Acuticoccus sediminis: one gene and its partner. The protein of the gene in region 2 interacts with the protein of the main gene of each other region in a pairwise test. Links are inferred from orthologs where the notes say so. Each region holds a gene or a part of one and is shown on either strand. Other genes may lie near its edges. The genes, in order: rho and hfq.

Region 1 (3,210 bases), on a different replicon or contig from region 2:
TGGCTGCTCGTCGTGAGCCGTGTGATCACCGGGTTCACCGCCGGCAACCAACCCATCGCACAGGCCGCCCTCATCGATCTCGCGCAGGACGATGACGAGAAGCAACGCAATCTCGGACTGGCTGTCCTTGGCGCGAGTCTGGGGCTTGTCAGCGGACCCATACTGGGTGGCCTGTTCTCCGGGGGTCCATTCGCGGCAACCGTGCAGCTGTCCATGGTGCCGCCATTCGTCGCCGGGGCAGCGGTCGTCCTCGCCACGCTGGTTTTCGTGGCCCTGGTCTTCCACGAGACGTCAAACACCCGTGTGCCCCTCGACATCCGGCCGCAGGCCATCCTGTCGCTTCTCTGGGCCATTACGCGCCATCCCATGACGATGCGCATCTCGATCGTCTACACGCTCTACATGCTGAGCTTCGTGACGTTCTACATCTTCTTCGACACGTCTCTGGAGGAGCGGTTCGGCTATTCAACCGAGGGCCAGAGCGTGGGAATGCTTGTGATGGGAGCGACGCTCGCCCTGACGAGCCTCTTCCTGCTGCCATTCTTCAATCGCCTCGCCAGCCCGTCGGGGCTGATCGTGCGTGGCATTGTCCTGGAAGTGGCGATCGTTGGCGTATTCGCGACGGTCGACAACGTGGCAGTCGCGTTCATCGTGATCGCGCTGATGGGCGCCCTGCACGCGGTGCTGCTGCCGATTTTCTTCGGGCTCTACTCGCAGTCGGCGAGCGCGGAGGACCAGGGTTGGGTGATGGGGGTTTCGATCGCGTTGTTCACGCTGGCCTCCGCGGTAGCCTCGCTCGCGGGCGGGCTGTTCGGGACGGAGGCCGATTCCGGGCCGTTCGTATTCGCGTCGATCGTCGGTGTCACGGCGCTCTGCGCCATCGCCGTGGTGTGGCGCGGCCATCTGACCGGCCAGCCCACTCCGGCGGAGTGAGCGGCCCGGCCAAAGGATCGCGTCACGATACAGTGCGTCAGGTGTTCATGGAGTCGAAGAACTCGGCGTTGTTCTTCGTCTGGCGCAGCTTGTCGATGAGGAACTCGATCGCGTCCACGGAGCCCATCGGGTTGAGGATGCGGCGCAGGACGTAGACCTTCTTGAGGTCTTCCTTCTTGACCAGCAGCTCCTCCTTGCGGGTGCCGGAGCGCTGGATGTCGATGGCCGGCCACACGCGGCGGTCGGAGACCTTGCGGTCGAGGATGATTTCGGAGTTACCCGTGCCCTTGAACTCCTCGAAGATCACTTCGTCCATGCGGCTGCCGGTGTCGATCAGGGCGGTCGCGATGATCGTCAGCGAGCCGCCTTCCTCGATGTTGCGGGCCGCACCGAAGAAGCGCTTCGGGCGCTGCAGGGCGTTGGCGTCGACACCGCCGGTCAGCACCTTGCCCGACGAGGGGACGGTGGTGTTGTACGCACGGCCGAGGCGCGTGATGGAGTCGAGCAGGATGACGACGTCGCGGCCATGCTCGACGAGCCGCTTGGCCTTCTCGATGACCATCTCGGCCACCGCGACGTGTCGCTGCGCCGGTTCGTCGAAGGTCGAGGACACCACCTCGCCGCGCACCGAGCGCTGCATGTCGGTCACTTCCTCCGGCCGCTCGTCGATGAGCAGGACGATGAGGTAGCAGTCCGGGTGGTTCGCGGTGATGGACTTGGCGATGTTCTGGAGCAGCACCGTCTTACCGGTGCGCGGCGGGGCGACGATCAGCCCGCGCTGGCCCTTGCCGAGCGGCACGACCAGGTCGATGACGCGGCCGGAGAAGTCCTTCGACGCACCGTTCTCCACTTCCATGATGAAGCGGTCGTCCGGGTAGAGCGGCGTCAGGTTGTCGAAGTGGATTTTGTGGCGGGCCGCCTCGGGATCCTCAAAGTTAATTGTGTTAACCTTAAGGAGGGCGAAATAGCGTTCGCCTTCTTTGGGACTGCGGATCTGACCTTCGACCGTGTCGCCGGTCCGCAGCGAGAAGCGCCGGATCTGGGAGGGCGAGACGTAGATGTCGTCCGGGCCCGGGAGATAGTTGGCATCGGGAGAGCGCAAGAATCCGAAGCCGTCTTGGAGGACTTCGACGACGCCTTCGCCGATGATCTCAACGTCTTTGTTCGCGAGCTGCTTTAGAATGCCGAACATCAACTCCTGTTTACGGAGCGTGGACGCATTCTCGACCTCGTGTTCCTCGGCGAACGCAATAAGGTCGCCGGGGCTCTTGGCCTTGAGCTCGTGAAGTTTCATTTGCATTTGGTTGTCCTGGATGACGGACATCAGCCGCTAACAAGGGGCAAAAAGGAAGGAAGGGTCCGGGCGGTCGTTTCGGGGGCGGAGGGAGAAATCGCCCCGTTCATAACCAACGACCGCTGGATACGCCTAACTTACAGTCGCCGCGCCACATTCGCAAGGGCATGTTGGGCAAAATTCGCCCAGAATCGCGTCAGAACGGTTTGACCGTCACGAGGATGACGATCCCGATCATCAGTACCGCGGGTATCTCGTTCGCTATGCGGAAGTATTTCGCCGATTTGGTATTCTCGTCGCGGCGGAACGCCTTCATCCACCTCACCATCATGTGATGGATGACCGTCAGCGCCACCACGAGCGCCAGCTTGGCGTGGAACCAGCCCATCGACCAGGCGTCCAGCACGTAGGCGAGCATCAGGCCGAACACCCACGTCGCGACCATCGCCGGATTGGCGATGCCGCGCAGCAGCCGCCGCTCCATCACCTTGAACGTCTCGGACTGCACCGAGCCCTTCTCGGCGGCCACATGGTACACCATCAGCCGCGGCAGGTAGAGGAGCGCCGCCATCCACGAGATCACCGAGACGAGGTGCGCCGCCTTGATCCAGGTGTAGTACTCGGTCATCGCGCGGTCCTTTCCTTCACACGCCGGATCACGCGGGTCACGTGCTCGGGCGGGGTCTCGAGCGAGATGCCGTGGCCGAGGTTGAACACGAACGGTCCTTCCCCCAGCCCGTCGCAGATCCGGTCGACGGCCGCGTCGAGCTGCGGCCCGCCCGCCACCAGCCGCGCCGGGTCGAGGTTGCCCTGCACGCACACCCGCTGCTGCAGCTCCCTGGCGAAGTCCATCGGCACCGACCAATCCAGCGACACGGCGTCGACACCCGTCTCCGCCACGAACCGGGAGTAGCCCGCCCCGGCCCCCCGCGGGAAGCCGATGATGGGCACATTCGTCTCGGCGCGGACCTTGTTCACGATTT
Region 2 (3,183 bases):
ATGATGCGTCCTCCATATCTTTGCCGCCGAGCATAGTGCCTGCGGGCGGAGGATTGGGAACGGATGCGCGCCGGACCACGGATTATGTGGCGGCCCGAACCGCCGGAGCCGGATCGCGCCTACGGAAGGTAGGGCTGGCTCGGGGTCTGCGGCTCGGGAACCGGCTCGCCGAGCCTGGCGAGCGTGTCGGAGAGGCGCGCTTCCGGGATGCGCAGGGTGAGGTGGACCGTCTCCCCCTCGTCCGAGCGCTCCAGGACTTCCGTGTTGCGGTAGAGCCAGGCGAGCAGCGCACCATCGGTCGCGCGGATCGTCGCCTCGCGGACCGTGGCGCGGCGGGCGAGGCGGTCCTCGATCGCGATGAGGAGCGCTGGGATCCCCTCCCCGGTCTCCGCCGACACCAGCACCGCGCCCTGCGCCTGCGCGGCGAGCTCGCGCTGCTTGCGCACCGCGTCGTCCAGCCGGTCGGCCTTGTTCCAGACCTCCAGCACCTCGCGTTGGCCGGGTTCGACGCCGATCTCGGCGAGGGTCCCGAGGACGTCATCGGCCTGAGCTTCCGTCTCCTCGTGCGAAATGTCGCGCACGTGGACGACGAGATCGGCGAGCGTCACCTCTTCCAGCGTGGCGCGGAACGCGGCGACGAGGGATGTCGGGAGATGGGAGATGAAGCCGACCGTGTCCGACAGGATCGCCGTGCGGCCGTGCGGCAGTTCGAGCTTGCGAAGGGTCGGGTCCAGCGTCGCGAACAGGAGGTCGCGGCTCTCGACGTGGTCGCCGGCAAGGCGGTTGAAGAGCGTCGACTTGCCGGCGTTGGTGTAGCCGACCAGCGCGACGACCGGCTGGTTGTTGCGCCGGCGCTGCTCTCGCGCGAGCGAGCGTGTCCGCCGCACGTCCTCCAGCGCCTTCTCGACGCGGGCGATCCGCTCGGCGATCTGCCGGCGGTCGGCCTCGATCTGCGTTTCACCCGGGCCGCCGAGGAAGCCGAAGCCGCCGCGCTGGCGTTCGAGGTGGGTCCATGACCGCACGAGGCGCGAGCGCTGGTAGGTCAGGTGCGCGTGCTCCACCTGGAGCGCGCCTTCCGCCGTCTGCGCCCGCTCGCCGAAGATCTCGAGGATCAGCGCGGTGCGGTCGAGCACCTTCGCGCCCCAGGCCTTCTCGAGGTTGCGCTGCTGCACCGGTGTCAGCGGATGGTCGATGATGATGAGCTCGGCGTTGGCCGCGCGGGCGACGGCGGTGACGTCGTCCACCACCCCCGTGCCGAACAGCGTCGCCGGGCGCGGGTTGCGCACGGGAATGACCCGCGCGTCCACCACATCGAGCGCGATGGCGTCGGCAAGGCCCACGGCCTCGGCGAGACGCCCCTCGGGTTCGCGCTTGTCTTCCTCCGATTGCCGAACGACCGGCAGCAGAACGATGGCTCGGGTCGCGGCCTCTTCCGTGGGCGTCCCGACCTCAGCGCGTGTCCCGCTGTCGTCAACTTTCACGCTATCGTGATCCGGTCTCTTCGTTCGGGTCGAACAGTTGCACAGGTTGGTTTGGCATGATGGTCGAGATCGCGTGCTTGTAAACAAGCTGCGAATGACCATCGCGTCGCAGCAGGACGCAGAAGTTGTCGAACCACGTTAAAACACCCTGCAGTTTAACGCCGTTCACGAGGAAGATCGTTAACGGCGTTTTACTTTTGCGGACGTGGTTGAGGAACGTGTCCTGAAGGTTCTGAGCTTTTTCAGCCACTGATTATATCCCGATCGCAATGAACACGGCGTTCGCGCGGTTACCGACACACACAATCGAGCGGCACCAGCCCCCGAACACCAGCTCTGTAGGTAGTTCGCCGCGACGCCCGCTCAAGCGGGACCTTCGCGCCGTTGTCTTAATACACGCTCAGAGGGAGTTTTTCCACGCCTTCGTGGAACCGTGCGCGCAACTCAGACACGACAGAACCGGGAGCCCCGTTGCCGATTGGCGTCTCGTCGATCTTGACGACGGGCGTCGCCGTCATCGTCGCGGACGTGATGAACGCCTCGCGCGCCGCCTTCGCCTCGTCGATCGTGAACGGGCGCTCCTCGACCTTGATGTCGTGGGCGGCCGCGAAATCCATGATCGCCGCCCGCGTGATGCCGCGCAGAATGCCGCGCTCGGCCGGCCGTGTGACCAGCGTCCCGTCCTGGTTCACGATCCAGGCGTTGGACGATGCGCCCTCGGTGATGAAGCCGTCCTTGTCGTACATCCAGGCTTCCTTGGCGCCCGCACGCACCGCCTTCTGCTTGGCGAGGACCTGCGGCAAAAGCGCCACCGTCTTGATGTCGACCCGCTCCCAGCGGATGTCCGGCGTCGTGACGACGGCGATTCCCTCCTCGCCGATCTTCACGGCGTTGCCCGGCGGAACCGAGCGGGCGGTCACCACCAGCGTCGCGGGGATCGGCGTCTTCGGGAAGGCGAAGTCGCGGCGGGCGACGCCGCGCGTCACCTGCAGGTAGACGAGGCCCTTCTTCACCCGGTTGCGCCGCGCAGTCTCGCGCAGGATGGACTCCATCGCCCGGCGCTCCACCGGCCAGTCCATCTGCAGCTCGTTCAGCGAGCGGGCCAGACGGTCGAGATGGCGGGTCATGTCGACGATATAGCCGTCCCAGATCTCGCACACCTCGTAGACGCCGTCGGCAAACTGGAAGCCCCGGTCCTCCACGTGCACACACGCCTCACCATGCGGCACATAGCGACCATTGACGTAGGCAATCCGGCTCATCGTCACTCCGTTCAGAAGAATTCCAGGCTCACGCGGAACATCTGTTCCACCTGGTGCACTTTCTCGCTCAAGGCGAACATGACAACCCGGTCGCGCGCGAGAATCTGCGTGTCGCCGTTGACCTCGACGGCCTTGCCGTTGCGCACGATCGCGCCGACACGCACGCCCTCCGGGAGCTCCAGCGCCCGCAGCGGGCGGCCAACCAGCAGCGAGGTCTCCAGCGCCTCGGCCTCGATCACCTCGGCGGAGCCGTTCTGCAGCGAGTGCACGCTCTCGATGCGGCCGCGCCGGACATGGCGCAGCACGCGGCTGATGGTGACGGCGCGCGGGTTCACGTAGGCGTCGATCCCCAGCGCGTTGGCGAGCGCCGGATAGGACACGTTGTTGATGAGCGACAGGTTGCGCGCGCAACCGAGGGTCTTCGCCATCACGCACGCGAT

Evidence for each region.
Region 1: the proteins of hfq (region 2) and rho interact in binary tests that used the Escherichia coli proteins (3 or more experiments, as listed by UniProt). The link is inferred for Acuticoccus sediminis from one-to-one orthologs.

What each region holds. Positions count from the first base shown.
Region 1 is NZ_QHHQ01000001.1:572,730-575,939, reverse strand. Bases 100-2,990 are described here. They hold rho (transcription termination factor Rho), read right to left. Parts: upstream 2,228-2,990; coding sequence 971-2,227; downstream 100-970. Other genes in these bases: hemE (uroporphyrinogen decarboxylase), read right to left, coding at 2,852-2,990; hemJ (protoporphyrinogen oxidase HemJ), read right to left, coding at 2,424-2,855; DLJ53_RS02480 (MFS transporter), read left to right, coding at 100-933. In the rest of the region: more of DLJ53_RS02480, read left to right, coding at 1-99; more of hemE, read right to left, coding at 2,991-3,210. UniProt on the Escherichia coli protein: Facilitates transcription termination by a mechanism that involves Rho binding to the nascent RNA, activation of Rho's RNA-dependent ATPase activity, and release of the mRNA from the DNA template.
Region 2 is NZ_QHHQ01000003.1:198,455-201,637, reverse strand. What follows is about bases 108-2,971. They hold hfq (RNA chaperone Hfq), read right to left. Parts: upstream 1,732-2,971; coding sequence 1,483-1,731; downstream 108-1,482. Other genes in these bases: trkA (Trk system potassium transporter TrkA), read right to left, coding at 2,755-2,971; DLJ53_RS15145 (D-amino-acid transaminase), read right to left, coding at 1,871-2,743; hflX (GTPase HflX), read right to left, coding at 120-1,481. Outside these bases: DLJ53_RS15160 (enoyl-CoA hydratase), read right to left, coding at 1-2; more of trkA, read right to left, coding at 2,972-3,183. UniProt on the Escherichia coli protein: RNA chaperone that binds small regulatory RNA (sRNAs) and mRNAs to facilitate mRNA translational regulation in response to envelope stress, environmental stress and changes in metabolite concentrations.